One region of the Azospirillum sp. 11R-A genome, then DNA from elsewhere that is predicted to be linked to it. Evidence: riboswitches for the same ligand, from Rfam matches in the RefSeq annotation. Region 1 holds a riboswitch; the other holds the start of a gene.

The links. Region 1 has a riboswitch for cobalamin ahead of VH569_RS32090 (ABC transporter ATP-binding protein). Riboswitches for the same ligand answer to the same signal wherever they lie in the genome.
Region 2: it holds a riboswitch for cobalamin, as region 1 does, so the genes downstream of both, VH569_RS32145 (CbtB domain-containing protein) here and VH569_RS32090 (ABC transporter ATP-binding protein) in region 1, are expected to answer to the same signal.

What each region holds. Positions count from the first base shown of each region.
Region 1 covers NZ_JBCEBL010000038.1:49,038-64,777, forward strand. Annotated here, with positions in the region: gene VH569_RS32040 (hypothetical protein) at 137-271, opposite strand; gene VH569_RS32045 (cation-efflux pump) at 822-2,243, shown strand; gene VH569_RS32050 (hypothetical protein) at 2,301-2,435, opposite strand; gene VH569_RS32055 (iron ABC transporter substrate-binding protein) at 2,583-3,674, shown strand; gene VH569_RS32060 (FecCD family ABC transporter permease) at 3,676-4,683, shown strand; gene VH569_RS32065 (ABC transporter ATP-binding protein) at 4,680-5,474, shown strand; gene VH569_RS32070 (TonB-dependent receptor) at 5,527-7,701, opposite strand; gene VH569_RS32075 ((2Fe-2S) ferredoxin domain-containing protein) at 7,848-8,681, opposite strand; gene VH569_RS32080 (FecCD family ABC transporter permease) at 8,678-9,721, opposite strand; gene VH569_RS32085 (ABC transporter substrate-binding protein) at 9,718-10,704, opposite strand; gene VH569_RS32090 (ABC transporter ATP-binding protein) at 10,701-11,525, opposite strand; cobalamin riboswitch at 11,649-11,882, opposite strand; gene VH569_RS32095 (DUF2946 family protein) at 12,144-12,599, shown strand; gene VH569_RS32100 (TonB-dependent receptor) at 12,740-14,941, shown strand; gene VH569_RS32105 (energy transducer TonB) at 14,990-15,740, shown strand, end outside.
Region 2 covers NZ_JBCEBL010000039.1:816-16,555, forward strand. Annotated here, with positions in the region: gene VH569_RS32135 (ABC transporter ATP-binding protein) at 1-461, opposite strand, end outside; gene VH569_RS32140 (ABC transporter ATP-binding protein) at 454-1,230, opposite strand; cobalamin riboswitch at 1,562-1,792, shown strand; gene VH569_RS32145 (CbtB domain-containing protein) at 1,838-2,029, shown strand; gene VH569_RS32150 (CbtA family protein) at 2,040-2,834, shown strand; gene cobW (cobalamin biosynthesis protein CobW) at 2,849-3,910, shown strand; gene cobN (cobaltochelatase subunit CobN) at 4,013-7,417, shown strand; gene cobG (precorrin-3B synthase) at 7,414-8,754, shown strand; gene VH569_RS32170 (precorrin-8X methylmutase) at 8,747-9,385, shown strand; gene VH569_RS32175 (precorrin-2 C(20)-methyltransferase) at 9,382-10,137, shown strand; gene cobJ (precorrin-3B C(17)-methyltransferase) at 10,134-10,907, shown strand; gene VH569_RS32185 (cobalt-precorrin-6A reductase) at 11,027-11,812, opposite strand; gene cbiE (precorrin-6y C5,15-methyltransferase (decarboxylating) subunit CbiE) at 11,820-13,073, shown strand; gene VH569_RS32195 (cobalamin biosynthesis protein) at 13,061-13,504, shown strand; gene cobM (precorrin-4 C(11)-methyltransferase) at 13,501-14,262, shown strand; gene VH569_RS32205 (cobalt-precorrin-5B (C(1))-methyltransferase) at 14,241-15,410, opposite strand; gene cobA (uroporphyrinogen-III C-methyltransferase) at 15,409-15,740, shown strand, end outside.

The DNA of each region.
Region 1 (15,740 bases):
AGCCTTTCCGCGGCCTGCTAACGTCGATGAAGCCACCGCCCGCCAGCTTGAGGAACGGGACGTACAACAGCACGGTGGCAAGCGCCGCCAGCACGACACGCAGGAGAATGGCTGCCCCGGTGCCGAACAACAGGGCCTAGCGCGCCTGCAACGGTGGCAACCCACGGCAGGCAAGTGCGATGACCACGGCATTGTCGCCACTCAGCAGAAGATCGACGAAGACGATCTTGACCAGTGTGGACAACGCGCCGAACTCGCTGTCGAGCGGCATGCTGAGAACCTCGGACGATAGCAGGCATTGAGGCACCAGGCAGGCGTGGCGAACTGGATCGTCGAGCTTCCATCTGCGTGTGCTGTTCGGCCAATGCCGTCACTTTCGCCGGAGGAGAACATCGGCCGCGAATGAATACATCTTCATGAACTGATTTTAAAATTCAGACGCTATACAGTATAGCATCAAGAGCCATCGCAGTCCTTGTCGCCGCCGGCAAAATTTGACCGTGTCGCTTTTATGAAGAGCGAAGGAACGGGCGCTCCCGCTCTTGATCTTGCGCGGCCGGGGGAGTAGAGGGGCGACATCGCCACCGCATGATCGATCCTGTCCGCCCGACCGGCCGGGCCGGTGGCCGGATCGAAAAGGCAAGAGATGGACAGCCCCAGAAGTCGATCTACTCCCATACTCTTGAGGACGCCGTTCGCGGACTGATCTCTTGCAGAGGTTCACCCGCGGCCCGTCGTCTTCGAACCGATCAGAGGAGCACCATGGTGACGCTCCTCGCCAGCCGGGCTTCTATGCGCCGACGCCCCCGGGGGAGACGAGAATGAGCAGTGAAAAGGAAACCGTGGCGCTCGGCTCCATCCTGGCCAGCGGGGCGATGACGGTCGGCAAGTTCGGCGTCGGGCTGTCCACCGGCAGCCTCGGACTGTTGTCGGAAGGGCTGCACAGCCTGCTCGACCTGGGTGCCACGGTGATGACGTGGTTCGCCGTGCGGATCAGCGACAAGCCGGCGGATGCCGGGCACCCCTACGGCCACGGCAAGATCGAAAGCGTCGCTGCATTGGCGGAGACCGGGCTGCTGTTCCTGACCAGCGCCTGGATCGCCTACGAGGCGGTTCGCCGGCTGATCGACGGCGGGGTCGAGGTCGAGGCGACCTGGTGGTCGGTCGCGGTGGTGGTGGTCTGCATCGCCGTCGACGCCTACCGTGCACGCGAACTGTCGCGTGTCGCCAAGGAAACCCGCAGCCAGGCGCTGGAAGCCGACGCGCTGCATTTTTCCTCCGACATCCTGAGTTCGGCGGTCGTGCTGGTCGGGCTAGGGCTGGTGTGGCTGGGCTATCCCAAGGGCGATGCGCTGGCGGCCATCGGCGTGTCGGTCTTCGTCTGCCATGCCGGCTATCAACTCGGCCGGCGGACCATCGACACGCTGATCGATGCGGCACCGGCCGGCACCGCGGAGCGGGTCGAGGCGGTGGTGAGGGATATGCCGGGCATCGCCGGGGTCCAGCGCGTGCGGGTCCGCCCGGCCGGCAGCGTGCTGTTCGTCGACCTCGACCTTCTGGTCGGACGGACCCTGACGCTCGACGCCGCGGCAGCGCTCCGCGAGCGGGCAATCGGGGCCGTCCAGGCCGAGATGCCCGAGGCCGAGGTGACCGTCGCCACCCATCCGCTGGCGCTCGACGACGAGACGGTGATGGACCGGGTGGCGGTGCGCGCCGCCGGGCTGGGGCTGGCCGTCCACCATGTCACCGTCCAGCGGGTGAACGGGCGCCTTGCGGTCGGTTTCGACCTGGAGGTCGACGGCTCGCTGCCGGTCGAGGCGGCGCATGCGCTGTCCTCGCGGCTGGAGGATTCGATCCGGGAGGAACTGGGCACGGACATCGAGGTCGAAAGCCATATCGAGCCGTTGCAGGAGAATGGCCTGACCGGGGTGGATGCCGAACCCGACCTGCTGCGGGCCATCGGGGCGCATCTCTCCGCATCCCTTCCGATGGCCGGTCCGTTGCGGGACATCCACAATCTGCGGGTTCGCCGCAGCGCCGCCGGTCTGGTCGTGACTTTCCACAGCCATGTGGCGCCCGGCACCACCGTGGTGGCGGTGCACGATGCAATCGACGCCCTGGAACGCGATCTGCGCAGCCGCTGGCCGGACATCGTCCGGGTCATCGGCCATTCCGAACCCGATCACGATGAACGGCCTGTGCCCGGCAAACCGCAGGCCGAGAAGGCGGCGGGTGCAGCGTGATCGGACCGTTCTGAATCCGCAGAGGCAACCGGCCATCCGGAACGCGGCCCGGCCCCGTCAATCGTCGTCCGGCGGCGCCGGGATCATCGAGCGGAGCTGGTCCTTGGCGTCCTCGTCGCTCAGCGCCGGGGCGGCATTGGGGTCGTCCGGCGGGTCCATCGCATGGACGAAGGATGGAACCGCCAGCGTCACGCTGGATGGCTTTACCCGTCACCGTCGCCTGGGTGATCGTGTCGGGAAAGAGCGGGCCGCCACCGCTCAACTCCATTGGCCTATGGACGACGGGGCGACGAGCCCCCATCGTCTTGGGCCGACACATGTCCACCATCCGGAGCGATCATGCGGCCCGGTCGTGCCAAACCATTTCGCCCCCGGCTTGCCGTGCTTTGGCTGAGCTTCGGGCTCTTTCCTGGAGTCTGTGCCACACAACCCATTGCCCAGCCCATTGCTGCGGCGCAGGAGTCGGTCGTCGATTCGGCCGGTCGTCGGGTCGCCCTGCCGCCCCGCGTCGAGCGGGTGTTTCCCGCCGGTCCGCCTGCCTCGGTCATCGTCTACATGCTGGCGCCCGAGAAGCTGCTGGGCTGGACCCGCGCCATCAGTCCTCCGGAGCGTCCGTTCCTGCCGGAAGGATTCGCCGATCTGCCGGAACTGGGGCGGCTGACCGGGCGCGGCAACACCGTCAACCTGGAAGCGGTCGTCGGCGCCCGGCCGGACATCGTCCTCGACATCGGCAGCACGGCTCCGACCTTCGTGTCGCTCGCGGATCGCGTTCAGGAGCAGATCGGCGTGCCGACCGTGCTGATCGACGGGCGGCTGGCGGAATCGGCCGGGACCTTCCGGACCGTGGGCAGGCTGCTCGGCGTGCCGGAGCATGGGGAAAGGCTGGCCCGCTACGCCGAGGAAACGCTGGCCGAGGTGCGCCGGCGCATGGAGAGCATTCCCACGGACCGGCGGCTGAAGGTCTATATGGCGCGGGGACCGCGCGGGTTGCAGACCGGCATCCGCGGCTCGATCAATGTCGAGGCGCTCGACGTCGCCGGGGTGCGCAACGTCGCTGCCGAAGCGCTGGGCGACGGCGGCATCGTCAATGTTTCCATGGAGCAGGTGCTGGCGTGGCAGCCCGATGCCATCGTCACCATCGACCGCGGCTTTTACGACAGCGTGTGGACCGACCCGCTGTGGCAGGGCGTCAAGGCGGTGCGCGAACGGCGTGTCTACCTGTCGCCGGGACTGCCCTTCACCTGGGTCGATTCGCCGCCCTCCGCCAACCGGCTGCTCGGTCTGCGCTGGCTCGGCAAGGTGTTGTACCCTGACATTTTCCCGGAAGACCTGCGTGAGGAGACGCGACGCTTCTATGCCCTCTTCTACCACCGAGCACCGGACGACCGGCAGATCGACGACCTCCTCGCCGGTTCGCGCCCGCCGGGGTGAGATGCCTTTCGCCCTGGTGCTGGGGGGTGTCGCCGCCGTGCTGCTGGCGGCTGTACTCGTCGCCTTCCATGTCGGCGCATTCCCCGTGTCGCCGGGCGAAATCGCGGCACTCCTTTGGGCGAAGGCGACGGGAGCTTCGATGAGTGTCCCGCGCACGGTGGAGACGGTGATCTGGGAAATCCGCGGGCCGCGCGTGCTCGCCGCCATGCTGATCGGCGCCGGGCTCGCCGCGTCGGGTGCCGCCTACCAGGGGCTGTTCCGCAACCCGCTGGTCTCGCCGGACATACTGGGGGTCTCGTCGGGGGCGGCGCTGGGCGCGGTGCTCGGCATCTTCGCCTCGCTTCCGGTGATCGCCATCCAGGGGCTTGCCTTCGCCGGGGGGCTGGTGGCGGTGGCGGCGGTCTATGGGCTCGCCTCCGTCGTGCGCGGGCGGGATCCGGTGCTGGTCCTCGTGCTGGGCGGGGTGGTCATCGGCGCCCTGCTGGGATCGGGCGTCGCCCTGCTCAAGTATCTTGCCGACCCGTACAACCAGCTGCCGGCCATCACCTTCTGGCTGCTCGGCAGCCTGTCGGCGGTCAACCGCGCCGATCTTGCCGCACTGGCGCCGCCGGTGGCGGTGGCGCTGGTTCCGCTGGTGCTGCTGCGCTGGCGGCTGGATGTGATGACGCTGGGCGATGAGGAGGCCACCTCGCTCGGCGTGTCGGTGCGCATCGTCCGTGCCGTGGTCATCGCGGCGACGACGCTGATGACCGCCGCCGCCGTTTCCGTCGCCGGCATCGTCGGCTGGGTGGGGCTGCTGGTGCCGCATCTCGCCCGGCTGATGGTCGGGCCGGCGTTCGTGCGCCTGCTGCCCACCGCCGTGCTGCTGGGGGCGGCCTATCTGCTGGCGGTGGACACGCTGGCGCGCGGGATCGGCCGGGTCGAGCTGCCGCTGGGGGTCCTGACCGCGGTGATCGGCACGCCGGTGTTCCTCTGGCTGCTGGCCTTCGGCCGCCGGGGCTGGTTATGAGCGCACGGCTTGCCGTCGAGGACCTGGCCTTCGGCCATGGCGAGCGGACCATCGGCGCCGCCGTCGGGTTCGCCGTGGCGGCCGGGCAGGTTCTCTGTCTGCTCGGCCCCAACGGTGGCGGCAAGACGACGCTGTTCAAGACGATCCTCGGCCTGCTCCCCCCGCATGGCGGCCGCATCCTGGTCGATGGCGAGGATGTCGGCGGCTGGAACCCGCGCCGCCGCGCGCTGGCCTTCGGCTATGTGCCGCAGGCCGGCGCCGGGCAGTTTCCCTTCAGCGTCGGCGAGATGGTTCTGATGGGCCGCACAGCCCACCGCGGCCCGTTCGCCGCCCCGTCCGCCGGCGACCATGATGCCGCCGGGGCTGCGCTGGACCGTCTTGGGATCGCCCATCTGGCCGGGCGGGACTGGCTGCGCATCAGCGGCGGCGAGCGGCAACTGGCGCTGATCGCACGGGCGCTGGCCCAGGCGCCGCGCGTGCTGGTGCTGGACGAACCGACCGCCAGCCTCGATTTCGGCAACCAGCTGCGGGTGCTGGAGCAGGTGCGCCGGCTGGCCGACGAGGGAGGTCTTGCGGTCGTCTTCTCCACCCACCATCCCGAGCATGCCTTCGCCGTCGCCGACAGCGTGGCCCTGCTGCACGATGGCCGGCTCGCCCGTTTCGGCCCGCCGGCGGACGTGATCACCGCGGAGATGATGCGCGAGGTCTATGGCGCGGAGGTGGATGTGCTGCCGGTCGGCGATGCCGGCATGCGCGTGTGCGTGCCCCGTGGTCTGCACCGCAGGGCGTGACGGGCAGGGGACGCCCGGTTCCGGCGATCGGACCGGGCGGAATGCCGAGGGGTCAGAAGGTCATCGAGAAGGCCAGCTCCGCCAAGCGCGGACGGCCGAGCACCCAGCTGCCGGTGCTTCCGGCCACGGCATAGACCTCGTCGAACAGGTTGAAGGCGCGCAGGCTGAGCTTGGTGTTGTCGGTCGGCCGGTAATCCAGCCCGGCATTGACCACGGTGTAGGAGGGCCGGACGCTGGTGTTGGCGGCGTCGGCATAGGTCTTGCCGACATACTGCACGCCGGCCCGCACCTCCCAGCCCGGCAGGAAGGCCCAGTTCGCCCAGACATTGGCGGTGCGCTCCGGCACGCCGGTCGGCACGTTGCCGGCGTAGGACACAGCGCGGCCCGACACCGTCTGGGTGAAGTCGTCGTATTTCGCCCGCAGCAGCGCGCCGTTCATGTCCACCCGCACGCCTTCCCACAGGCCGAGCGACAGGGACGCCTCCAGCCCGCGCGAGGATTGCTGCCCGACCTGCACCGTCACCGCCGGCTGGTTGGGGTCGGTGGTCAGCAGCTTGTCCTTGACGATGCGGTAGGCGGCCAGCGTCCACTCGCCACGCCCTTCGAGGAAGGATTGCTTGATGCCGATCTCGATCTGCCGGCCGGTGGACAGGTCGAAGTCCTTCTGCGTCGGCGACAGCGAGATCAGATTGCCGACCGGGTCGACCGCGGTGGCGTACTGGCCATAGAGGGCCAGACCGGGAACGACCTCGTACACCGCGCCGGTCCGCCAGCTTGTGGCGCGGAAGTCCTTGCTGTAGGCGGTTCCCGCCACCAGATCCCAGCGTTCGACGGTGGGGGCGTCGTAGCGGATGCCGCCGACCAGCGACAGCTGCGGCGTCACCGCCAGCCGGTCCTCGGCGAACAGGGAATATTGGCGGGTGCGCGACCGGCTGCGCGGGGAGGTGCCGGCGCTGTTGAGGAACAGGCCGGGCGCCGGGTCGAACGGATCGACCGTGCTCGACCCGCCATAGGGCGAATTGTTGGTGTGCTTGAATTCGATCCGGTTCAGGTCGAAGCCGCCGACCATCTCGTTCTTCATGCCGAAGACGCTGTTGCGCCAGGTCGCGTCGAAGCGGTCGCCGACCTGCCGCTGGTCGTGGTAGATCTCGATGTAGCTGCTGCGCTGGATGCTCCGGGTGGCGGCATTCCAGGCGTAGCTCTCCACATCCTTCCAGTGGCGGTGGCTGGTCAGGTGGTAGGCGGTGTTGCGCAGGGTCAGCGCGTCTGACACCGCCCATTCGGTCTTCAGCTGGGTCCAGTTGTCGCGATAGCGGATGTCGCTGTCGGCCACGTTGAAGTTGCGGTGCCGCAGCGCGCGGTCGAGGCTGCCCGCGATCAGCGGGGTTCCGAAATACTCCTGCGGCTGCTGGTCGCCATAATCGTTGGACAGGGTGACGGCGAGATCCGGTGTCGCCTGGAGCTTCACCGCGCCCGATAGCGCGAGAGTCTTCGTGTCGCCGCGATCCACCCAGCCGTTGGAGCGGTTGCCGCTGGCGTCCAGCCGGTAGGACAGCTTTTCCCCGACCGGACCACCGCTGCCGAAGGCGGCGCGCCGGGTGCCGTCGGTGCCGATGGCGACGGTCGCCTCGTTGTGGAAATCGGTGGTCGGGCGCTTGGGCACCACATTGACCACGCCGCCGATGGCGCCCTCGCCATAGAGGACGGAGGCCGGACCGCGCAGCACCTCGATGCGTTCGGCCGACCAGGCGTCGAACGGGAAGGTGACGGTGCCCGACCCGACATAGAGCCGCGTCCCGTCATAGAGCTGCATCACCGAGCCGTGGCCGGCGAAGCCGCGCGTCGCCAGCGACGATCCGCCGTTGCCGGGAGCCGCCAGCGAGGTGAAGCCGGTGGCGTTCTGGGTGACGGCCTCCGTCACGCTGGTCTGGCCGCGGTCGCGGATGGTCCGGCCATCGATTACCTCGACGCTGGCCGGGGTTTCCAGCGGCGTCAGGCCGAGGCGGCTGCCGCCGGTGTTCGGCCGGTCGAGCGACAGCCCGGCGGCAGCGTCCGCCGCCCGGCCGGTGACGGTGACCGGGTCCAGAGTGACCGGCGGTTCGGTTTCGGCCGCTCCGGCCGTTGCGGGTCCGAAGGAAGCGGCGACCAGGAGCAGCGTCGCCAGCGAACCGGAGCGCTGGCGATTGTGTCGGCCGGAGATGATGCGGGCAGGATAGGCAGGAAGCATGGACAATTCCTCAGGATGGAAAAGGACGAGGGACGGCATTCCGCGAAGTCGGTGCTTCGCGGCTGACGGGAGTGCGGGGTGCTGGGTGGACGGCGCCGTTCGGTTGAGATGGAAAAATCGGACGGCCGGAGATCAGGGAGGCCGGATCACCCCATGGGGTCGTCCTCCGCCCGCTCCGCCGGGCGATTGCGGTGGAGGATGTCAGCGGCGGGCGGGGCGTCGGACAGCAGGTGGCCGGCGACGATGCGGTCGATCTTCGCGGGCGTCAGGTCGCCGTACCAGACGGCGTCGGGCTGGACGACCAGCAGCGGTCCGCGGTTGCAGGGATAGAGGCAGCTCGTCCGCGCGCACATCGCCCGGCGCGGACCGGCGTTCAGGGCGCGGTGCCCTTTCATCGCCGCGCGCAGATGCTGGTACAGCGGCTCGGCACCGCGATGCAGGCAGCGGGCGCCGACACAGACGAAGAGCTGCCGGCCATGTTCGGGGATGGCCGACCAGCCGGGTTTGCCGAGGCTGGGCTCTGTTTTGCGGACATCCTGTGCAGAGGCGTCCGCCGGCTTGCCGGCGATGGAGCTGAGGGCGATGCGGTCGAGGGCGGCGGGCAGGTCGAGCGCGCTTTCCACCGGCGGCGCCAGCCGGACGGCCATCGCGGTGCCGGCCATCGCGGTGCCGGTCGTCATGGCCCAATGGCTGAGCGCGCCCGGCAGCCACGCCGACAGGCTGGGATCGGCCGGAACCATGGCGGGAATGACCAGGGCCTCGGTCACGCCGTCCCGCTCCAGATCCGCAAGCACGCCGGGCAATGCGGGGCCGGACAGGTCGGCATGAGCGGTCGCCACCGTGACAGTTTCACCGCGCGCCGCGTGCCGGGCGGCCAGAGCCGATGCGAGCGCCTTCAGGGTCTGCCCATGGTCGAAGGACGCGCGCCCGTAAAGGACGATGGCGCGCCTGGATGGCGGGTTCGCCGGGGATTGCGTCATGGCGTGCCTCTCCGCCGCATGAGCCACAGGAAGAAGGTGCCGCCGACCAGTGCCGTGACGATGCCAACCGGAATCTCGCGCGGGGCGAACAGGGATCGGGCGACGACGTCCACCCACAGCAGGAGCAGCGCCCCGCCCAGCGCTGCCACCGGCAGCAGTGCCCGCAAATGTCCGCCGACCAGCATCCGCGCGATGTGGGGCACCACCAGCCCGACGAAGCCGATGCCGCCGCAGGCCGACACCAGCGCCCCGGTCATCAGGGCGGTGACGAGGAAAAGCTCCAGCCGCAGGCGGCCCGGATCGGTGCCGAGCGAGCGGGCCGCATCGTCGCCCAGGGCCAGCGTGTTGACAGTCTCTGCCCGCAGCCATAGCCACAGCAGCCCGCCGACGACCAGACCGGCCGGAACGGGCAGCACGCTCCAGCGCGCGGTGCCGAAGCCGCCCATCATCCAGAACAGCGCGGCGTCGGCGCCGCGATCCGTCGCCATGACGATCAGGACATTGGTGACGGCGTGCAGGATGAAGGCGACGGCGACACCGGTCAGCACCAGACTTTCGCCGGTCACCACGCCGTCGCGCCCGCGTGCCGCGGCGAAGACGGTCAGCATCGCCGCGAGCGCGCCGAGGAAGGCGGCGGCCGGCAAACCTAAGCCAGGCAGACCCAGCATTCCGGCGACCGCGCCGGCATAGAGCAGAACGGTCACCGCCCCCACCGAGGCGCCGGCCGATACGCCGAACAGATAGGGGTCGGCCAGCGGGTTGCGCGTCAGCACCTGAAGCACGGCCCCCACCGCCGCCAGCCCGGCGCCGGCCAGCGCGCTCAGCAGAACGCGCGGCACCCGCAATTCCCAGACGATATTGCGCTCGGCCCGGCTGGCGTCGGCGGGCGGGGCCAGTGCCGGCCACAGCTCGTGCATGACGACCGCCCAGACCTTCGGGATGGGGACGCGGGCGGCGCCGAAGCCGACGGCGGCCACCACGGACAGGGTCAGCACGGCGGCCAGCAGCAGCGACAGGCCCAGCAGGCGGGAGCGGTTCATGGCGTGAAGCGCTCCGGGTGCAGGGTCCGCGCCATCCGCTCCAGCGCCTCGACATTGCGGCTGGAGGGCGTCTGCTCGGCATAGGTCAGCACGATGAACTGCCGTTTGCGCACGGCCTCGACGTCGGCCAGCTGCGGTGCCGAGGTCATGTGGTGGATGGTGTCCTCGGCCGGGATCCGGTGGGCGCTGACGATGATCCATTGCGGATCGCGCCGCACCATCTCCTCCCAGCTCACCCGGACATAGCTGTCGGGGATGTCGTCGAAGATGTTGCGCCCGCCGGCCAGCTCCATCAGCAGGCTGGTCATCCCTTCGCGCCCGACCGACAAGGGGGCCGCGTCGGTGTGGCACTGGTCGCAATACATCACGCGCGGCCGGTCGGCGGCGCCGCCGACACGCTCGGTGACGGCGGCGACCCGGCGGCGGAAATCGGCGACCATGGCCTCGGCACGCTCCGTCACGCCGAAGATGGCGCCCAGCGCCAGCAGATCGGCATAGAGCGTGTCCATGCCGATCGGCTCGCGCGGGCCGATGCGGATGCAGCTTTCCCGCAGCGTGTAGGTCGCCACGCCCATCTCCGCCAGCCGGGCCGGGGTGAGGCCGCGCGCCTCGTTGAAGCCATAGCTCCAGCCGGCGAACAGGAAGTCGGGATTGACGGACAGCACCGCCTCCAGTGTCGGCGAGCGGTCGGGCAGCCGGGGCAGCGCCGCGACCACGCCCGGCGGAGCGATCAGCCGGTGCTCCACCCCCTCGATGCCGGAAACGGCGACCAGCCGGCCGGCGAGGCCGAGGTCCAGCATGGTCTGCGTCATGTTGGTGTCGTGGACCATCAGCCGCTTCGGGGCTGCGGCGAAGCGGGCGGTCTCGAAGCAGTTGGCGACCTCGACCGGATAGGATTGGGCGAGGGCGCCGCCGGCTTGCAGGGCGAGGGCCATGGCGAAGACCGGAGTGAAAGGCGGAACGCCGCGGAGAAAACGTCTCATCGTGATGGCTCCGTCAGGGGCGACAGGTCGATGCGCAGCCGGCCGTCCTGGGGGCGGCGGTCCACCGCCGCAGCGACGCGGTAGACGGCGGTCAGCCGGTCGGGGGTCAGCGCGTCCTCCGGCGTGGCATCGGCCTGGAGCCGTCCGTCGGCCAGCAGTAGGAGGCGGTCGCACCAGCGGGCTGCCAGCTCGATGTCGTGCAGCGTCGCCACCACGGTGATGCCGAGCGAGCGCACGAGATCGAGCACGGCGAAGCGGTGGTGGATGTCCAAATGGTTGGTCGGTTCGTCGAGCAGCAGGATGCGCGGACGCTGGGCCAGGGCGCGGGCGATCATCACCCGCTGGTGCTCGCCGCCCGACAGCTGTTCGACCGCCCGCCCGGCCAGCCCGGACAGTTCCAGTCGGTCCAGGGCGTCCTCGACGATGGCGCGGTCCTCCGACCCGGCCCCGGCGAAAGGGGAGCGGCGGTGGGCCAGCCGTCCCATGCCGACCACGTCGCGCACGGTGAGGCCGAGCGCGGCGGTGGAATCCTGCGCCTGGAGTGCCAGCCGGCGGGCCAGTTCGACCGGCCGCAGGGCGCGCGGATCGTCGCCGTCGATGAGGACCCGGCCGGCGGACGGGGGTTGCAGGCCGGCGAGGCAGCGCAGCAGCGTGGTCTTGCCCGAGCCGTTGGGCCCGAGAATGCCGAGTATTTCTCCGCCGGGAACCGAAAAGCCGATGTCCGACAGGACCATGCGGCCGGCCAGCCGGCAGCCCAGCCGTTCCACCGCGATGGCTGGGGGAGGGAGCGATGCCTCTGTGGGGAAGGGCGCTGACGCCATCCGTGCTTCCTGTCTTTGCGGACGGGGAGGCATGGCGGACGTCTTGCGGATCATGCGACGCGACCGGAGCGGAGTCCGGGCACACGCATGGCAAGCGTTCCACCGGGACACCCCGCCCGAGGACGTTTCGTTGTGGTGCTGGCAGGTCTCCTGGCTTGCGGGTCGTCGCCGTTCCGTCGGGCCTTCCCAGCGCCGATGGGCGCCAGTGGCTTGAAATGACGGTACGGCTCGCCGCTCACAGTTGCGGGGGCAGCCCCGGCCTCACCGCATACCCCTTCGCAGGGTCGGCGGCTCACCGGGTTCCCTCTTAGCTTCCGGCGGCGAACCGCCGGAAGAACCAGAACCGGGACCATTCATGAGCGACGCGGCGCCCCCGGTCAAGCTTTGCGAACGAACGAGAGCATCGAAGAGTCCACATCGGAAATTTAATGTTATAACGTTACATATCGTGTCGTCGTGCGACCTGCAAGGAGAAGTTCGCCGTCGGATCTGGGCGTCGAATCCGGGGCCTGCGGGAAAATGCCGCTGATCCCGAGTGCGGCACTTCGGCTAATGTGCTGCACCCAATGCGTGCGATTGCACGCGCGATGGGCAAGATGGATCGACGCACGGATCGGCATGAGCGGGACCCAGGACAGACTGCGACCCACGCGACGGGCCGGCCTTGCGGCCGGTGCGATTGCGCTGCTGTTGCAGGTCGTCGCCTGGGCCTGGATGCCCGCCGTCATCGCATCCGCCAATGCGGCCAAGAGCAGCCGGATCGTCATCTGCACGCCGGATGGGTTCAAGACCGTGGTTATGGACGACCACGGAATGGCAGGCGATCCGGCAGGCGACGAGAGCGATTCGGCGCAGAACGATTCGGGCCAAGGCGATCTGCTCCAAGGCGATCTGCTGATGTCGGGCGGTTCCTGCCCGCTCTGTCCGCTGATCGGCGGATTGGCGATGCCGCCGCCGGATCTGCGGATGACGCGCGCGTCGGTCGGGCGCCACAGCCCGGAAGTCTTGCCCGGCGACGTGATCGCCGCCGGCTGGTTCCTCTCCACCCTCCAGGCCCGCGCGCCACCGGTCTGAGGCCGGAATTGCGGGATCGCCGCGCGGGATGTCCCGCGCGGCGATCCGCCCTTGCCGACCTTCCCTGTTCGCAGCCTTGCACATCCTTCGCGCCGATGGCGCGGGGGCCGTGTTCGGCTGGCCTCAGATCGAGATATCTCATGATGTTGCGTTTCGCCGCGGCCGGCGCCCTGCGCGCCGCCCTGCTGTCCGGTGCTGCCCTCACCGCACTGTTCCCCGCCGCTGTGTCCGCCCAGACCGTTCCGCCGTTTGGCCCGCCGCTTGCCCAATCGCTTCCGGCGATTTCCGTGATCGCAGGCCCGGACGATGCCCTGGCCGCCGGCACCGCCCTGGGCGGAGATAGGCTGGCCGCCCGCCGGCCCGCCACCGGAGACGTCGCGGCCCTGCTGCGCGGCCTGCCCGGCGTCAGCCTCTACGGCAATGGCGGCGTGTCGAGCCTGCCGGCGCTGAACGGGCTGGGCGCCGACCGCGTCAATGTGCTGGTCGACGGCGCGCCCGTTGCCCCCGCCTGTCCCAACCAGATGAACCCGGCGCTGTCCACCATCACGCCGACGCGCCTGTCCAAGATCGAAGTGCTGGCCGGGATCACGCCGGTCAGCGCCGGCGGCGACAGCATCGCCGGCACCATCGCCGCCGAAAGCGCGCCTCCAGTCTTCGCTCCGGTGGGCGAGGCGGTGCATACCGAGGGCGAACTGTCGGCCTCCTACCGGTCCAACGGCCGTGGCGTGACGGGGGCCGCCAAGGCGTCCGTCGCCACCGACAGCCTTAGCCTGGGCTACAGCGGATCCTGGAGCCGGGCCGGGAACTACAAGGCCGGCGACGGCCAGACCGTCCGCTCGACCCTCTACAACGTGCAGGACAATGCGGTGACGTTCGGGGCGCGCCGCGACGGGCATCAGGTCACGTTGCAGGGCGGCATCCAGACCATGCCCTACCAGGGCTTTCCCACCCAGCGCATGGATCTGACCGACAACCGCACCGTCTTCCTGAACGGCCGGTACGAAGGGGCCTTCGACTGGGGAACTCTCGACGCCCGCGCCAACTGGCGGCGGACGCGGCACACCATGAATTTCCTGGAGGACAAGGGCGGCAGCGCCGGCGGCGGCATGCCGATGGACACGCTGACCACCGACGCCGGCTATTCGGTCAAGGCGACGCTGCCGCTGTCGGCACGCGACACCCTGCGCGTCGGCAACGAGTTGCGCCACACCCATCTGGACGATTGGTGGGACCCGGTGGCGGGCAGCAGCATGATGAGCCCGCTGACCTACTGGAACGTCAAGGACGGCACCCGCAACCGCCTCGGCACCTTCGCCGAGTGGGAGGCCGCCTGGTCGCCGGCCTGGACGACGCTGCTCGGCGTGCGCAACGACGTGGTGTGGATGGACACCGGCGCGGTGCAGCCCTATTCCTGGCAGAACAGCCTGGGCATGGGCATGATGCGGATGGCCAACCCCGATGCGGCCGACGCGCGCGCCTTCAACGCCCGCGGCCGTGGCCGCACCGACGTCAATTTCGATGCGACGGCCCTAGTCCGCTACACCCCCTCCGACACCAGCGCGATCGAAGCCGGCTATGCCCGCAAGACCCGCTCGCCGAACCTCTATGAGCGTTACGCCTGGGGCACCGGCGGGATGTCGAGCAGCATGAACGGCTGGTTCGGCGACGCCAACGGCTATGTCGGCAACCCCGACCTCAAGCCGGAGATCGCCAACACCGTCAGCACCACCCTGTCGCTGCACGATGCCGCCCGCAAATCCTGGGAGGTCAAGCTGACCCCTTATTACACCTATGTGCAGGATTTCATCGACGTCGAGCGGATCGGCACGCTGAGCAACGGCTTCGTCAAGCTGCGCTTCGCCAACCATGACGCCATCCTGGTCGGCGCCAACCTGTCGGCGGCGGCCGGGCTGTACGAGGATGACAGGATCGGTTCCTTCCGCCTGTCCGGCGTGGTCGGCTGGGTGCATGGCCGCAACCTCGACACCGGCGACGCGCTCTATCACATCATGCCGCTGAACGCCCTGCTGACGATGGAGCACCGGCTGGGCGGCTGGAACAGCGCCGTCGAGTTGCAGGCGACCGCCCGCAAGGACCGGGTGGAAGCGGCGCGCAACGAACCGAAGACGCCCAGCTATGCGCTGGTCAATCTGCGGACGGGATATGAGTGGGGCAACGTCCGGGTCGATGCCGGTGTCGAGAATTTGTTCGACCGGCAGTATTATCTGCCGCTGGGCGGTGTCGACTATGCCGATTTCCGGGCGGGGGGAAGCCGGGGCACGGTCGGCGCGCTGCCGGGGGCGGGGCGCTCCTTCATCGCCGGCATGAAGGTGAAGTTCTAAGGCGGACCGTCCGTCGCACCGCGCCTCACCCAGCCGAAGGTCCGCTCCATGCCCGAGCACCGGACGATTTCCGCCTCGCCCCGTCTCGCTGCGGAAACGGCCCCTGTTCCATCGGCCGCCCGGACCGGGGCAGCACAGTGGAGCTTGCCGTTTTCGCTCGCCTTGCACGTGGGGGTGATCGCCCTTGCGGTCGGTCTGCAATCACCGCCGGCTCCCCCGCCGGCGGTGATTGCGGTGGAGCTTTCCTTCGTCGCGGCTGCGGCGGAACCACCGTCGCCGTCGCCGTCGGAGCCGGTTGTGGAAAGCGTCATGGACGCGGAGGACGGCGCCCGGCCCGAGCCGGTTCCGGACCCTGCATCCGACCCGCTGCGGCAGCCGGAACCGGAGGCGCCGGCCGACACCGGCGACGCCACCACGGAATCACCGCCCGATGCCCCGATGCCGCCGGTCGCCGACACACCGGTCGCGGAGCCGTCCGCGCCGGTTCCGGCAGAGCCGCTCAAGGAGGAAACGCCGCTGCCCATCCGGCCGCCCATTCCAGCACGCCGGCCATCGCCAGGCCCCCCGCAGCGTACCCCGTCTCTCGCCAAGGCCCTGCCGGCCGCAATCTCCCGGATGGACAGGCCCGGACGCGTCGCGGAGCCGGCGATACAGGCGTCATCCGCACCGGCGACCCAACAATCCGCGCCGGCGGCGGTTTCGGCGCCACCCTCGGACCCGCCGGCCAACTCCGACAGGCAGTCGGCCGATTACTTCGGCACGATCCAGGCAAGGCTGGCCCGTCACAAAATCTATCCGC
Region 2 (15,740 bases), on a different contig from region 1:
ATGCGGGCGATGGCCAGCATCTGCTGCTCGCCGCCCGACAGCCGCGTGCCCTGYGTSSWSCCYCGGCCCTTCAGGTTGGGGAACAGGTCYTGGATCTGCGGGACGGTCATSCCGCCCTCCTTSACCACCGGCGGCAGCGTCAGGTTCTCYTCCACGCTGAGSGAGGAGAAGATGCCGCGCTCCTCCGGCACATAGCCGATGCCGAGSCGCGGGATRTTYTGCTGCGCCATGCCGATCAYCTSSMMSCCCTGGAAGCGGATCGAGCCGGTGCGCTTGCCCATGATGCCCATGATGGCGCGCATGGTCGAGGTCTTGCCGGCGCCGTTGCGGCCCAGCAGCGTCACCACCTCGCCCTGCCGCACCTCCAGGCTGACGCCGTGCAGCACATGGCTCTCGCCGTAGAAGCCGTGCAGGTCGGCGATCTCCAGCATCGCTGTTTTCGTCATCGCGCCGTCAGGCATGTCCGGTCCCCCCCGTGCCCATATATGCTTCCATCACCTGCGGGTTCTTCGAGACGACCTCGTAGGGTCCCTCCGCCAGGATCTCGCCGCGGCGGAGCACGGTGATGGTGTCCGACAGGTGGGCGACGACCGACAGGTTGTGCTCCACCATCAGCACGGTGCGGTCGGCGGCGACGCGCTTGATCAGSGCTGCGGTGCCCTCGATGTCCTCATGGCCCATGCCGGCCAGCGGCTCGTCGAGCAGCATCACCTCCGGGTCGAGCGCCAGCGTGGTGGCGATCTCCAGCGCGCGCTTGCGGCCATAGGGCAGCTCGGCCGCCAGATGGCCGGCCCAGGGGGTSAGGTTGACCGCCTCGATCAGTTCCAYKGCCCGGRCGTGCAGGTCGTGGAGCGACGKTTCGGACTTCCAGAAATGGAAGCTGGTGCCAAGCGGCCGCTGGAGCGCGACGCGGACATTCTCCAGCACGCTCAGATGCGGGAAGACGGCCGAGATCTGGAAGGAGCGGACCAGKCCCATCAGCGCGATGTCGGCCGGCTTGGTGCGGGTGATGTCGCGGCCCTTGTAGAGGATCTGGCCGCGCGTCGGCGTCAGGAACTTGGTCAGCAGGTTGAACACCGTGCTCTTGCCGGCGCCGTTCGGGCCGATCAGCGCGTGGATGGTGCCGCGGCGAACCTGAAGGTTCACCTCCTTCACCGCCACGAAGCCCTTGAACTCCTTTGTCAGATTGCGCGCTTCCAGGATGATGTCGTCGTTCGGTGCGGCGTTCATCGGTCGCGAATTCTCCTCCCGTTCGTCCTTATGTTCCGAGCATATGCCCGGCGGCCGCCATGCGGCGGGACGTTTCACCGATTGTTGTACGCACGAAGCGTGCCACATGCGGGTCCGCTTCGGCCGGGCCGCCGGCCCCATTGTTTCTCCGCGGGTTTCTCTCAGGCGTTCGCTGCCCCTCCCGTCCTGCCCTCCCCCTGCTTAGCGCCGGAAAGTGTCGGATCCCTGGACACTCTGTCTGCAAAACATGACAGCATCCAAAGTGTCGGCATGCAAGATCGTCCGTGTGGCAGACGCCTTATTGCGGGCTTGCCAAACGGGCGCGGCACTGCGATGGTGGCCGTCCAACGGTGCCCTGCCCGTCCTGACGGGCGGCGGGGATAATAGGGAATGCGGTGCGGAGCTTTTCGGGATCCCCGGAAGCGCCAATGCCGCGGCTGCCCCCGCAACTGTAAGCGGCGAGCATCCCGTCCATCATGCCACTGGCCCTCCGCGGCCGGGAAGGCGGACGGCGATGCGACGACCCGCGAGCCAGGAAACCTGCCGGCGGACTTGACCGACCTTTTCCAACCCCGCCGGGTGTGGCGGGAGAACAAGGATGCCTTCGATGACCGCCCGTTCGATCAACACCACTGCCGCCGGCTCCGCGGCCCGCAGCGCCGCCCAGACCGCGGTCGCCGCCTTTGCCGCGATCCTGCTGGGCAGCTTCCTGCTGTACGGCGTCGGCTTCGCCCAGCCGCAGCAGATCCACGACGCGGCGCACGACGCCCGCCACTCCTTCGCGTTCCCCTGCCACTAAGCAGCGGGTTATGGATCTGATCCGGCGGCTGTTCACAGCCGCTCTGGTCGCGGGCGTGCTCTCCGGCACGGCCGCTTCCGTCGTTCAGCAGGCGACCACCGTCCCGCTGATCCTCGAAGCCGAGAAATACGAGGTGGTGACCCCGCCTCCCGCAACTGCCGCCGCTCCTACGACTGCCGCCCCGGCCGGAGCTCCGGCCGCCAGCCACGCGGAAGGCCACCAGCATGGCCCCGTGCGCGAGGTCGGTGAAGGCGTGCCGGTCACGCTGGACGAGGCGATGCAGCGCATCGGCCTGACCATCGCCGCCAACCTGATCGCCGGCGTCGCCTATGCGCTGCTGCTGGCGGCCGCGATCCTGCTGGCCGGACGGCCGGTCGATGCCCGCCGCGGGCTGGTCTGGGGCATGGGCGGCTTCGTCGCCGTCTCGCTGGCCCCCTCCTTCGGTCTGGCCCCGGAGCTGCCGGGCATGGCCGGGGCGGAGCTGGAGCTGCGTCAGCTTTGGTGGCTGTCCGCCGCGGCCGGTGCCGGCGTCGGCATCGCCGCCCTCGCCTTCGCCCGCAACCGTCTGGTCATCGCCGTCGCCATTCTGGCCGCAGCGCTGCCCCATCTGATCGGCGCCCCCCATCCGGAAAGCGCCGAGGGTGCCGTTCCCCCGGAACTGGCCGCCCGCTTCGTCACCGCCTCGCTCGGGTCCGCCGCCCTGTTCTGGGCGATCCTGGGCTCCGTCTGCGGCTGGTTGATGAGCGGCGTGGTCGAACCGGCCGAATCGCGCCCGGCCCTGCGGGTTCAGCCCGGCGCGCGTTAAGGAGGCTCAGTCCCATGTCCGCTCTTGCGAAAACGGCCGCCGGCAAGGTTCCGGCGACCGTCATCACCGGTTTCCTCGGCGCCGGCAAGACCACGCTGATCCGCGGCCTGCTTGAAAAGGCCGACGGCCGCCGGCTGGCGCTGATCATCAACGAGTTCGGCGATGTCGGCATCGACGGCGACATCCTGCGCGCCTGCGGCAGCCCGACCTGCACCGAAGACGACGTGATCGAACTGGCGAACGGCTGCCTGTGCTGCACCGTCGCCGACGACTTCGTCCCGGCCATCGAAAAGCTGCTGGCCCGCCCGGATCCGCCCGAGCACATCGTGATCGAGACCAGCGGCCTCGCCTTGCCCAAGCCGCTGGTCCAGGCTTTCAATTGGCCGGCGATCAAGACCCGGGTCACGGTCGACGGCGTCATCGCCGTGGTGGACGCCTCGGCCGCCGCGGAGGGCCGCTTCGCCCCCGATCCCGCAGCGCTGGAGGCCCAGCGCGACGCCGCCGGCACCGTCGATCACGAGACGCCGATCGAGGAGGTGTTCGAGGACCAGCTGCTCTGCGCCGACCTGATCGTCGTCAACAAGACCGATCTGCTGGCCGACGGCGACCTCGCCCGTGTCGAGGAGCTGATCCGCGGCGCCCTTGCGCACACGGTCGGCCGCGACGCCAAGCTGGTCCGCGCCTCCCAGGGTGCGGTCGACCCGCTGGTCCTGCTCGGTGTCGGTGCGGCGGTGGAGGACGATCTCGCCAACCGTCCCAGCCACCATGACGACGAAGAGGGCCACGACCACGACGACTTCACCAGCTTCGTGGTGGAACTGCCGGCGCAGCCCGATCCGGCCGCCCTGGCGATGACGCTGGAAAAGGTCGCCGGCCTGCATGGCGTTCTGCGCCTGAAGGGCTTCATCGACGTGCCCGGCAAGCCGATGCGCCTGCTGGTCCAGGGTGTGGGCACCCGCATCCAGACCCACTACGACCGGCTGTGGAAGCCGGGCGAAGAGCGCCGCAGCCGTCTGGTGGTGATCGGCGAGACCGGGCTGGACCGCGATGCGGTGACGCGGGCGGTTGTCGGGTAAGAGTTTCGGGTAAGAGCTAGAGTAGTGCGGCGTCCGCCCCCTCCTTGACCTCCGCCGTTTTCGAGGGGGGGGGAGGGGGCAAACGCCCCTGGACATCAAATCATGCACCTGCTTGCCGCCCGCCAGGACGAACTGGACGCCGGCCCCCAGGCGGAAGATCTGGGGCAGACGCCGGCCGACCTCGTCATGCTGTCCTTTTCCGACAGCGACCTGACCGCGCTCGCCGCCGCATGGCGGGCAGGACGTGAGCACTTGCCCGGCCTGCGCCTCGCCAACCTCAACCGGCTCGGCCATCCGCTGTCGGTCGATCTCTACGCCGACACCGTCGTCGCCAAGGCCAAGCTGGTCGTCCTGCGCCTGCTTGGCGGCAGCGGTTACTGGCGCTATGGCCTCGACCGCCTGTCCGCCCTCTGCCGCGAGCGCGGCATCCCGCTCGCCGTCCTGTCGGGAGAGGCACAGCCCGACCCGAACCTGACCGCCTACGGCACCGTTCCGCCGGGCACCGCCGACCGGCTGTGGCGCTATTTCACCGAGGGCGGCCCGGCCAACATCGGCCATCTGCTGGCCTGCGCCGCGACGCTCGCCGGCACGCCGCTGTCCTATGAAGACCCGGCTCCCGTCCCGCGCTTCGGCGCTTACGACGGCTGGACCGGCCCTGCCGCTGCCCCCATAGCCGCCGACTCCCCGGTCGCGGCGGTGGTGTTCTACCGCTCCCACCTGCTGGCCGGCGACCTCGCCCCGGTTCATGCCCTGTGCAACGCACTGGCCGCGCGCGGCCTCGCCCCCCGGCCGCTGTTCGTCGCCAGCCTGAAGGAGCCGGACTGCGCCTCCTGGATGCGCGCCAGCGTGATTGCGCAGAACGCCGTCGTCGTCGTCAACACCACCGCCTTCTCTGCGGCGCGCGAGGACGGTTCGCCGCTGGAGGCCAATGGCAGCCCGGTTCTGCAAGCCATCCTCGCCACCACGCCGGAAGCCGGCTGGCAGGCGTCCTCGCGCGGGCTGGCGCCGTCCGACCTCGCGATGAATGTCGTGCTGCCGGAGATGGACGGCCGCATCATCGCCCGCGCCATCGCCTTCAAGACGGCGGGGAAGCCCGACCCCGACCTGCAATTCGCCGCCCCGGCCCTGCGCCCGATCCCCGACCGCGTCGCCTTCACCGCCGACCTCGCGGCGAGCTGGGTCCGCCTGTCCCGCACCCCGCGGGCGGAGCGGCGGGTCGCGCTGGTGCTGTCCGACTATCCCGGCCCCGGCGGCGGAATCGGCCATGCCGTCGGCCTCGACAGCCCGGCCAGCACCGTGGCGATGCTCCAGCGCCTGTCCGCCGAGGGCTACAGCCTGTCCGCCATTCCGGACGGCAGCGCCGGCCTTATGGAGTCCCTCACTGGCGCCCCCACCGCGACTCTGCCGCTCGCCGACTATCTGCGCTTGGCCCCGCCGAGCTTGCGCGCCCGCATCGCCGAGACCTGGGGCGAGCCCGCCGCCGACCCGGCCTGCCGCGACGGCGCCTTCGCTTTCCGCACCCTGCCCTGCGGCAATGCCATCGTGGCGGTGCAGCCCAGCCGCGGCCACGGTCCCCTGACCACCGCCCAGCACCACGACCCCGACACCCCGCCCAGCCATGGCTATCTCGCCTTCCATTTGTGGCTTCGCCATGCCATCGGCATCCACGCCCTGGTACAGATCGGCGCCCATGGCACGCTGGAATGGCTGCCCGGCAAGGCGGTCGCGTTGTCGGCGGAATGCTGGCCGGAGATCGTCGGCGGCGCCCTGCCGACGATCTATCCCTTCATCGTCAACAACCCCGGCGAGGGGGTGCAGGCTCGCCGCCGGCTGGGGGCCGTGCTGATCGGCCATCTGACCCCGCCGCCGGTGGAGGCCGGTCTCCACGGCGATCTCGCTTCGCTGGAAACCGCCATCGACGAATATTCGCAGGCGACCGGGCTCGACCCGCGCCGGCTGGGCATGCTGCGCGAGACCATCCTCGACCTCGCCTGGAAGTCCGGCGTCGCCGCCGACTGCAATTTGCGGCCCGATGACGATCCCGACGCCATCCTGTCGCGGCTGGACGCCCATCTCTGCGACGTCAAGGAGATGCAGATCCGCGACGGCCTGCATGTCTTCGGCCACAGCCCGGCCGGTGAGCGCCGCGACCGGCTGACCGCCGCCGTTGCCCGCACCGCCGATCCCGCGACGGTCGCCAAAGCCGTCGATGCCTGCGGCGAGGCGGAGATGCAGGCGCTGCTCGACGGGCTGGACGGCCGCTTCGTCCGCCCCGGTCCCGGCGGGTCGCCGGCGCGCGGCCGGGCCGACACGCTGCCGACCGGCCGCAACCTCTATGCGCTCGACCCGCGCGGCGTGCCGACGCCGACCGCCTGGACTCTCGGCTGGCAGGCGACCGACGCGTTGATCACCCGCTATCTCCAGGACCATGGCGACTGGCCGCGCCGGCTGGTGGTCGATTGCTGGGGCACCCCCGCCATGCGCACCGGCGGCGACGAGCTGGCCCAGGCGCTGGCCCTGCTCGGCGTCCGCCCGATCTGGGAGCACGGCTCCGGCCGCGTCACCGGCTACGAGATCATGCCGGCCGGCGTGCTGGGCCGTCCGCGGGTCGATGTGACGCTGCGCATCTCCGGCCTGTTCCGCGACGTCTTCCCGCAGCAGATCGCCCTGTTCGATCAGGCGGTGCGCGCCGTCGCCGGGCTGGACGAGCCCGACGACACCAACCCGCTGGCCGCTACCGCACGGGCCGAGGAGCAGCGCCTCGCCGCAGCCGGCACCGAGGCGGCGGACGCCCGCCGCTGGGCCACCGCCCGCATCTTCGGCGCCGCCCCCGGCATCTACGGCACGGCGCTGTCCGGCATGATCGCGCGCGGCGACTGGACCGCACGGGCCGATTTCGGCGCCGCCTATCTGGAGGGCGGCTGCCACGCCTATGGCGCCGGGCTGGAGGGGGTTCCGCTGCCGGCCCTGTTCCGCCGCCGGGTCGGCGGTGCCGACGCCCTGGTCCACCATCAGGACCAGCGCGAGCACGACGTGCTGTCCACCGACGGCTTCATGCAGTTCGAGGGCGGCTTCGCCGCGGCCGCCGCGCTGGAGGACTCCGAACCGGCGCTCTACCATCTCGACAGCGCCGATCCGGACAGGCTCGCCGTCCGTACCCTGGCGGAGGAGATCGCCCGCACCCTGCGCGGCCGGGCGGCCAACCCGCGCTGGATCCAGGGCATGATGCGCCATGGTTATCGCGGGGCGGCGGAACTGGCGGCAAGCGTCGACACGCTGTTCGCCTTCGCCGCCACCACCGACGCCGTACGTCCCGCCCATTTCGACCAGTTGTTCGACGCGTACGTCGAGGATGCGGAGGTCTGGGACTTCCTGTCGCAGGACAACCCTGCCGCTGCCCGGCACATTCTGGCGCGCATGAGCGAGGCGCTCGACCGCGGCCTGTGGCATCCCCGCCGCAACTCCACCGCGGAGGATCTGCGCCAGCTCCGGGAGAGCGCCGCATGACCACGCCCGTCGCCACCCGGCCGCGCCGCCGCGGCGCCTGCCCCGGCGTGCTGGCGCCGATGCAGGTCGGCGACGGCTTTTTGCTGCGCGTCCGCGTTCCAGCCGGTGTGCTGCCTGCCGATCACGCACGCCGTATCGCGGAGATGGGAAGTCGTTACGGCAACGGCCTGATCGACCTCAGCCAGCGCGGCAACCTGCAACTGCGCGGCATCGCTGCCGACGGGCTGGAGCCGATGACCGAAGCCCTACGCGGCATGGGGTACGTCTCCGGCGATGCTGCGAGCGAAGCGGTCCGCAATGTGCTGTGTTCCCCCACCGCGGGGCTGGACCGCACCGCGCCGATGGACGTACAGGGGGTGGCGCGTACGCTGGATGCGCGGCTGGCGGTGGATGCGGCTCTGCACCGCCTGCCGCCGAAGTTCGGCTGGCTGGTCTGCGGCGGCGGCATCGGTCATCTGGCGGACAGCAGTACGGACGTACGCTTCGACGCGGTGGATGGCGAACGCTTCCGGGTGTGCTTGGGCGGGACGCTGGCGACGGCAGCAGCCCTGGGGCTTTGCCGGGCGAAGGACGTTGCGGATGTGGCGTCGGCGCTGGGGCGGGCCTTTCTGGAGTTGCGCACCGAGTTGCCGGAACCGCCACGCCGCATGGCAGGGTTGGTGGGAGCAATCGGTACTGAGCCATTCGTAACGCGCTTCTCCCCGCTGATTTCTCCTCTCCCCCCCGGGGAGAGGATCAAGGTGAGGGGGACGCACCTCATGGATGTCTTCGGCTCCGCCGAACCCCCTCATCCCACCCTTCTCCCCGGGGGGGAGAAGGAATCCCGCGTTGGGGGGGCGCCAGCCTTCCTCACCACCGCCTTCCCCTTCGGCCGCCTCACCGCCACCACCCTCGCCGGCCTCGCCTCCGCCTGCGCCGAGATCCGCATCACCCCCTGGCGCGCCCTCATCCTCGTCGCCCCCTCCGCCGACGCCGAACGCATCGCCGAAGCGCACGGCGCCATCCTGTCCCACACCGACCGCCGGTTGAAGCTGACGGCGTGCAGCGGAGCGGGCGGCTGCGACGTCGGCACCACCGACACCCATGCGACGGCGCTCGCCATCGCCGAGCGCGCAGGCCCCTTGCTGGACCCGGTGCGAATGGTGCATGTGTCGGGCTGCGCCAAGGGCTGCGCCCATCCCGCCATCGCCGATGTCACCCTGACCGCCCGCGACGGGGTGTATGACGTCGCCCTGAACGCAAAACCCGGTGACGCTTCCCCGTACACCGGCCTGTCCCCCGCCGACGCCGTGGCCCGCGTCGCGGATCTGTTGACCGAGGAGTCCACCGGTGCCTGAGCCGCTCTACGACTATATCCGCGACGGAGCGGCCATCTACCGCCAGTCCTTCGCCACCATCCGGGCGGAGGCCGACCTGACCGCCATCCCGGACGACCTGAAGCCGGTGGCGGTGCGCGTCATTCACGCCTGCGGCATGGTCGATGCGGCCCAGGATCTGCTGTTCTCCTCAGATGTCGGCAGCGCCGCCCGCACGGCCCTGCGCGCCGGCGCGCCCATCCTTTGCGACAGCGAAATGGTCGCCCATGGCGTGACCCGCGCCCGCCTGCCGGCCGGCAACGCCGTGGTCTGCACGCTCCGCGACGCCGCCGTGCCCGATCTGGCGAAGTCCATCGGCAACACCCGTTCCGCCGCGGCGCTCGACCTGTGGGGCGACCGGCTCGGCGGCTCGGTGGTCGCCATCGGCAACGCGCCGACCGCCCTGTTCTACCTGCTGGAAATGCTGGCGGCCGGCGCGCCGAAGCCGGCAGCGATCCTCGGCTTCCCCGTCGGCTTCGTCGGGGCGATGGAGAGCAAGGAGGCGCTGGCGGAAAATCCCTTCGGCGTGCCTTATCTGGCGATCCGCGGCCGGCGCGGCGGCAGCGCCATGGCCGCCGCCGCCGTCAACGCGCTGGCGAGCGACGTCGAATGAGCGGCGATATTTCCATTCCCAATCCGTCCACTCCGGGCACCCTGTTCGGTGTCGGCGTCGGCCCCGGCGATCCGGAGCTGATGACGCTGAAAGCGGTGCGCACCATCGGCGCCTGCCCGGTCGTCGCCTATTTCTGCAAGCGCGGCACGCGGGGGCAGGCCCGCCGCATCGCCGATCAGGCGATCAGGCCCGACCAGATCGAGCTGCCGATGGTCTATCCGGTGACGGTGGAACTGCCGCCGACCCACCCGGACTATGGCCGCCAGATCGAGGCCTTCTTCGACGAGTCCGCAGACCGCATCGCGGAGCATCTCGCCGCTGGCCGTTCGGTCGCGGCGCTGAACGAAGGGGATCCGTTCTTCTACGGCTCCTTCATGCACCTGTTCCTGCGGCTGTCCGGCCATTTCAAGGCGGAGGTCATTCCCGGCGTCACCAGCATGGTGTGCAGCGCCTCGCTGCTGCCGCGCCCGCTGATGCTGCGCGACGACGTGCTGTCGGTGATCCCCGGCACGCTGGACGAGGCGGCGCTGGTCCGCGCGTTGACCGCCGCCGATGCCTGCGTGGTGATGAAGCTGGGCCAGAACCTGCCGAAGGTCCGCCGCGCCATCGCCGCCGCCGGGCTGGCCGAACGGGCATGGTATGTCGAGCGCGCCAGCATGGACGAGCAGCGCTTCATGCCCTTCCTGGAGGCGCCGGACGTCGCCCCCTACTTCTCGCAGATCGTCATTCCGGGCGAGGGCAAGCGCGGATGAGCGGCCCCGAGAGCAATGGCTGGTTGAAAATGGTGGGGTTGGGTCCCGGCCCCGAGGATTGGCTGACGCCGCAGGCCCGGCGCGATCTGGCCGAGGCAACCGATCTCGTCGGCTATTTCCCCTATGTCGAGCGCGTGCCGCCGGGCGATCAGGTGCGCCACGCCTCCGACAACCGGGTGGAGCTGGACCGCGCCCGCTTCGCGCTCGATCTCGCGGCGCAGGGCCGGCGGGTGGCCGTGGTGTCGGGCGGCGATCCCGGCATCTTCGCCATGGCCGCCGCCATCTTCGAGGCGCTGGACGATCCGGACGCGCCCGAAGCGTGGCGAGCGGTGCATCTCTCGGTCGATCCTGGGGTTTCCGCCATGCAGGCCGCCGCCGCGCGGGCCGGCGCGCCGCTGGGTCATGATTTCTGCGCCATCTCGCTGTCCGACAATCTGAAGCCGTGGGAGGTCGTGCTGCGGCGCCTGCGTCTGGCGGCGGAGGCGGATTTCGTCATCGCGCTCTACAACCCGATCTCCAAGGCCCGGCCCTGGCAGCTGGGCGCCGCCTTCGACGCCCTGCGCGACATCCGCGCGCCCGAGACGCCCATCGTGCTGGGCCGCGCCGTCGGCCGCCCCGACGAGGAACTGACGGTGACGACGCTGGGCGAGGTGCGGGCGGAGCAGGCCGACATGCGCACGCTGGTCATCATCGGCGCCTCGCACACGCGGTTCGTGGCGCGGGCGGACGGCGGGCGCTGGGTCTACACCCCCCGGCATTACCGGGGGTGAGGATGGGTGTGACGACCAACCCGCAGCGAATGATCAACCCACCACGAGTAACCCTCTCCCCCCCGGGGAGAGGGCTGGGTGAGGGGGACGCGCGGCGTAGATTCTCGGAAAGTCACGCCTTACATGCCTTCCAGCCACCCCACCGCGTCCTCCACGTCGTGCAGCTCCGCCACGCCGTTGCCGGACGGCCGCTCGACCATCACCACCGGCACGCCCAACGCACGTGCAGCCTCCAGCTTCGCGTCGGTGGCGCGTCCGCCGCTGTTCTTGCTGACGACCACCTCCACCCCCTCCCCCCGCATCAGCGCCAGTTCGCCCTCGACGGTGAACGGCCCGCGGTCGAGGATCAGGCTCATGCGCGGCAGGGCCGGCATCGGCTCCGGCGGGTCGACGGCGCGGATCAGGTAGCGCTTGTCCGGCACCGCCTCGAAGGCCGCGACCTCCTGCCGGCCGACGGTCAGGAACACGGTGTCGCCCAGGCCGCGCAAGGCCAGCGCCGCAGCCGCCATGTCCGGCACGCCGATCCAGCGGTCGCCCGCCCCCGCCGCCCAGGCCGGCCGGGTCAGGAGACGCAGCGGCACACCGCCCCGCGCACAGGCCGCGGCGGCATTGGCGGAGATCTGGTCGGCGAAGGGATGCGTGGCATCGATCACCGCCCCGATGCCCTCGGCACGCAGGTATTCGGCCAGCCCCTCCACCCCGCCGAAGCCGCCGATGCGTGTCGGCAGCGGCGGCAGCACCGGGTTCTTCGTGCGGCCGGCCAGCGAAACGCGGGCGTCGATGCGCGGGTGGCCGGCCAGCCGCTTGGCCAGCGCCGTCGCCTCCGTCGTGCCGCCCAGGATCAGTACCTTGACCGTCAGCGCCTTGACCAACTCCCCCTCCCCACCCGTCAGGATCGGCGCCATGGATAGCATGGGAACGGCCCGCTGGCTCAGCATCGTCGGCATCGGCGAAGATGGCTGGGACGGTTTGTCGCCCGCGGCCCGCGCGGCGGTGGAAAGCGCGGCCATCCTCCATGGCGGCAGCCGCCATCTCGATCTCGTGCCGGTCGTTGCGGGGCAGGAACGGCTGCCCTGGCCGTCGCCGATGACCGACGCCTTCCCCAGCCTGCTCAGCATGCGCGGCCAGCGGGTCTGCGTGCTGGCGAGCGGCGACCCGTCCTGGTACGGGGTGGGCGCTACCCTGTCGCGACTCGTTCCGGCTGGGGAAACGATGGTGATTCCGGCGGCTTCCGCCTTCAGCCTCGCCGCATCCCGGCAGGGCTGGCCGTTGCAGGACTGCCGCTGCCTGACCGTTCACGGCCGCCCGCTGGAGCAGATCGTTCCGCATCTGCAACCCAATGCCAAACTGCTGCTTCTTTCCTGGGACGGAACGACCCCGGCCAAGCTGGCCGCCCTGCTGCGCGCCCGCGGCTTCGGCGCCTCGCGCCTGACGGTGCTGGAGGCGATGGGCGGCCCGCGTGAGGCCCGGCTGGAAGCCACCGCCGACGCCTGGACGGCCGAACGCACAGCCGACCTCAACACCATAGCGCTCGACTGCGTTGCCGCGCCCGGCGCCCGCATCCTGCCGCTGGCGCCCGGCCTGCCCGACGACTGGTTCGAGCATGACGGCCAGATCACCAAGCGCGAGGTGCGCGCCGTCACCCTGTCCTTCCTGGCGCCGCGCCGCGGGGAACTGCTGTGGGATGTCGGCGCCGGGTCGGGCTCCATCGGCATCGAATGGATGCTGCGCGATCCGGCCAACCGTGCCATCGCCGTCGAGCATCACCCGGAGCGCATCGCCCGCATCCTGACCAACGTCGCCGCCTTCGGCGTGCCCGGCCTGACGCTGGCGCGCGGCAAGGCGCCGGCCGCACTGGAGGGTCTGGAGCGGCCGGACGCCATCTTCATCGGCGGCGGGCTGACCGCGGATGGCCTGCTGGCCGCCTGCTGGGACGCCCTGCCCCCCGGCGGCCGGATCGCCGCAAATGCGGTGACGCTGGAAAGCGAGGCCGTGCTGTTCGACGCGCACAAGCGGCTGGGCGGCGAGCTGACCCAGATTTCGGTGGCCCGCGCCTCGGCGGTCGGCGGCTTCCGCGGCTGGCGCGCGTCGATGCCGGTCACGCTGTGGCGGGCCGAAAAGCCTTATGCGGAAATGCCGTATCGGGAGGGCACATGGACCGCCTGACCCCTGATGCCCTGCTGTTCGGCCCGGTCTTTGTCGGGCTGGGCTGCCGCCGCGGCTGCGGTTGGGAGGAGATCGCCAATCTGGTCGCCGCCGCTTTCGACGAGGCGGCCCTGCCCGATGCCGCGCGCCAGCTGGCGGCGCTGGCCGCCCCGGCGATGAAGGCCGACGAGGCGGGGTTGGCCGAAGCCGCCCGCGCACTCGGCCTGCCGCTGCGCTTCATCGAGGAGGAGGCGATGCTGGCGGCGCAGGACCGCGTCCACACCCGCTCTGCCACCGTGCTGGCCGCGGTCGGGCTGGCCTCCGTCGCGGAAGCGGCCGCACTGGCCGCCGCCGGGCCGGGATCGCGCCTGCTGCTGCCGCGCCGCTCCACCCCCCGCGCCACCGTGGCGCTCGCCTTGCCTGCCGTCGCTCTGCTGGAGACCCGTTCATGACCGTCCATTTCATCGGTGCCGGACCGGGCGCTCCCGACCTGCTGACCCTGCGCGGCCGTGACCTGATCGCACGCTGCCCGGTCTGTCTCTATGCCGGCTCGCTGGTGCCGAAGGAGATCATCGCCCATGCGCCGGCCGGCGCGCGGATCGTCGACACCGCGCCGCTGACGCTGGAGGAGATCGTCGCCGAGTTCCAGTCCGCCCATGCCGCCGGCCAGGATGTCGCCCGGCTGCATTCCGGCGACCTGTCGGTCTACAGCGCCTTGGGCGAGCAGACCCGCGCGCTGCGGGAGCTGGGCATCCCCTACACCATCACCCCCGGCGTGCCGGCCTTCGCCGCCGCGTCGGCCGCGCTGGGGCGGGAACTGACCCTGCCGGAGGTCAGCCAGACGCTGATCCTGACCCGCACCGAGGGGCGCGCCTCGGCGATGCCGGCCAACGAGACGCTGGAGGTGCTGGGCGCCTCGCGCGCGACGCTGGCGGTCCACCTGTCGATCCACGTCATCGACCGGGTGGTGGAGCGGCTGACCCCGCTCTACGGCGCCGACTGCCCGGCGGCGGTGGTCTACCGCGCCACCTGGCCGGACGAGCGGGTGTTGCGCGGCACGCTGGCCGACATCGCGGCACAGGTCGCGGCCTCACCGATGGAACGGACCGCGCTGATCCTGGTCGGCCCGGCGCTGGGCCATGAGGAATTCCGGTGCAGCGCGCTCTATGACGGCAGCCATGTGCGGCGCTACCGGGGGCTGGGGGAGTGAGCCTCGCCGACGATGAGCCCCTGGCGGTCGGTGACCAGCACCTCGACCGCGACCGGCGCATCCTCCAGCACCTCCTGCGCGGCGCGGCGCGCCAGTTCCGCCACATGGTCGGCCAGGGCCAAGCCGGCGGCGTCCGCCATGCCCAGCACCTGCGCCGCGGTGTTGGCGCCGCGCGCCTGGGCGACCAGCTCCGGCCCGGCGCCGAGATCGGCCAGCCGCTCCGCGAGCCACTCGAAGTCCACACTGTTGCGCTTGCTGTGCAAGTCCATCAGCCCACGCGCCAGCTTGCCGAACTTGGCGAAGCCGCCACACAGCGTCAGGCGCGAGATCGGGTGCCGACGCAGGTATTTCAGCGTGCCGCCGACGAAATCACCCATGTCAAGCAGAGCCTGTTCCGACAGGCCATAGCGCGCCATCACCGCCTTTTCCGACAGATCGCCGGTGCAGGCGGCGACATGGCCCAGCCCGGCCGCCCGCGCCACGTCGACTCCGCGCTGGATCGAGGCGATCCAGGCAGCGCAGGAATAGGGCACGACGATCCCCGTCGTTCCCAGGATCGACAGCCCGCCGAGGATGCCGAGCCGCCCGTTCATGGTGCGCTTGGCGAGCAGTTCGCCGTTTTCCACCCCGACCTCGACCACCAGATCGGCCGGCTGGCCGGCGGCGGCGGCGGCCTCCCCCACCGCCTGCGCGATCATGCGGCGCGGCACCGGGTTGATCGCCGGCTCGCCGACCGGCAGAGGCAGGCCGGGCAGGGTCACGGTGCCGACGCCGGGACCGGCACGGAAAGTCACGCCGCTGCCGGGCGCACCGCGCCACACCCGCGCCCGCACCAGCGCGCCATGGGTCACGTCGGGATCGTCGCCGGCATCCTTGATTATGCCGGCCATGGCCCAGGGTCCGCCCAGGAGTTCGCCCGGCGAGCCGTCCGCCCTCTCGCCCCGTTCGGTCACCGCCAGGGCGAAGGCCGGGGTCTGGCCGCCGGGCAGGGTCACCGTCACTGGGTCGGGGAACTCCCCGCCGAACAGGGCATCCGCCGCCGCACGCGCCGCGGCGGTGGCGCAGGTTCCCGTCGTCCAGCCGCGGCGCAAGGGTGTAGCATCCTCCGCACCGCCTTCCGTCTTCTCCGAGCCAGAGTCCGCGTTCATGTCGTTTGAGTCGTCCATTCCCGAAAGCGTCCTGGTTCCCTTCGCCCCCGGCAGCGTCTGGCTGGCCGGGTCCGGCCCCGGCGACCCCGGCCTGCTCACCCTGCTGGCGCTGCAAGGTCTAAGGCAAGCCGACGTCATCGTCCATGACGCGCTCGTCAACGAACGGATCATGGCGCTCGCCAGCCCGTCGGCAAGGCTGGAGTTCGCCGGAAAGCGCGGCGGCCGCCCCTCCGCCCATCAGGACGACATCACCAGCCGCCTGATCGAGCTGGCGAAGGAGGGGCACCGCGTCCTGCGGCTGAAGGGCGGCGACCCCTTCGTCTTCGGCCG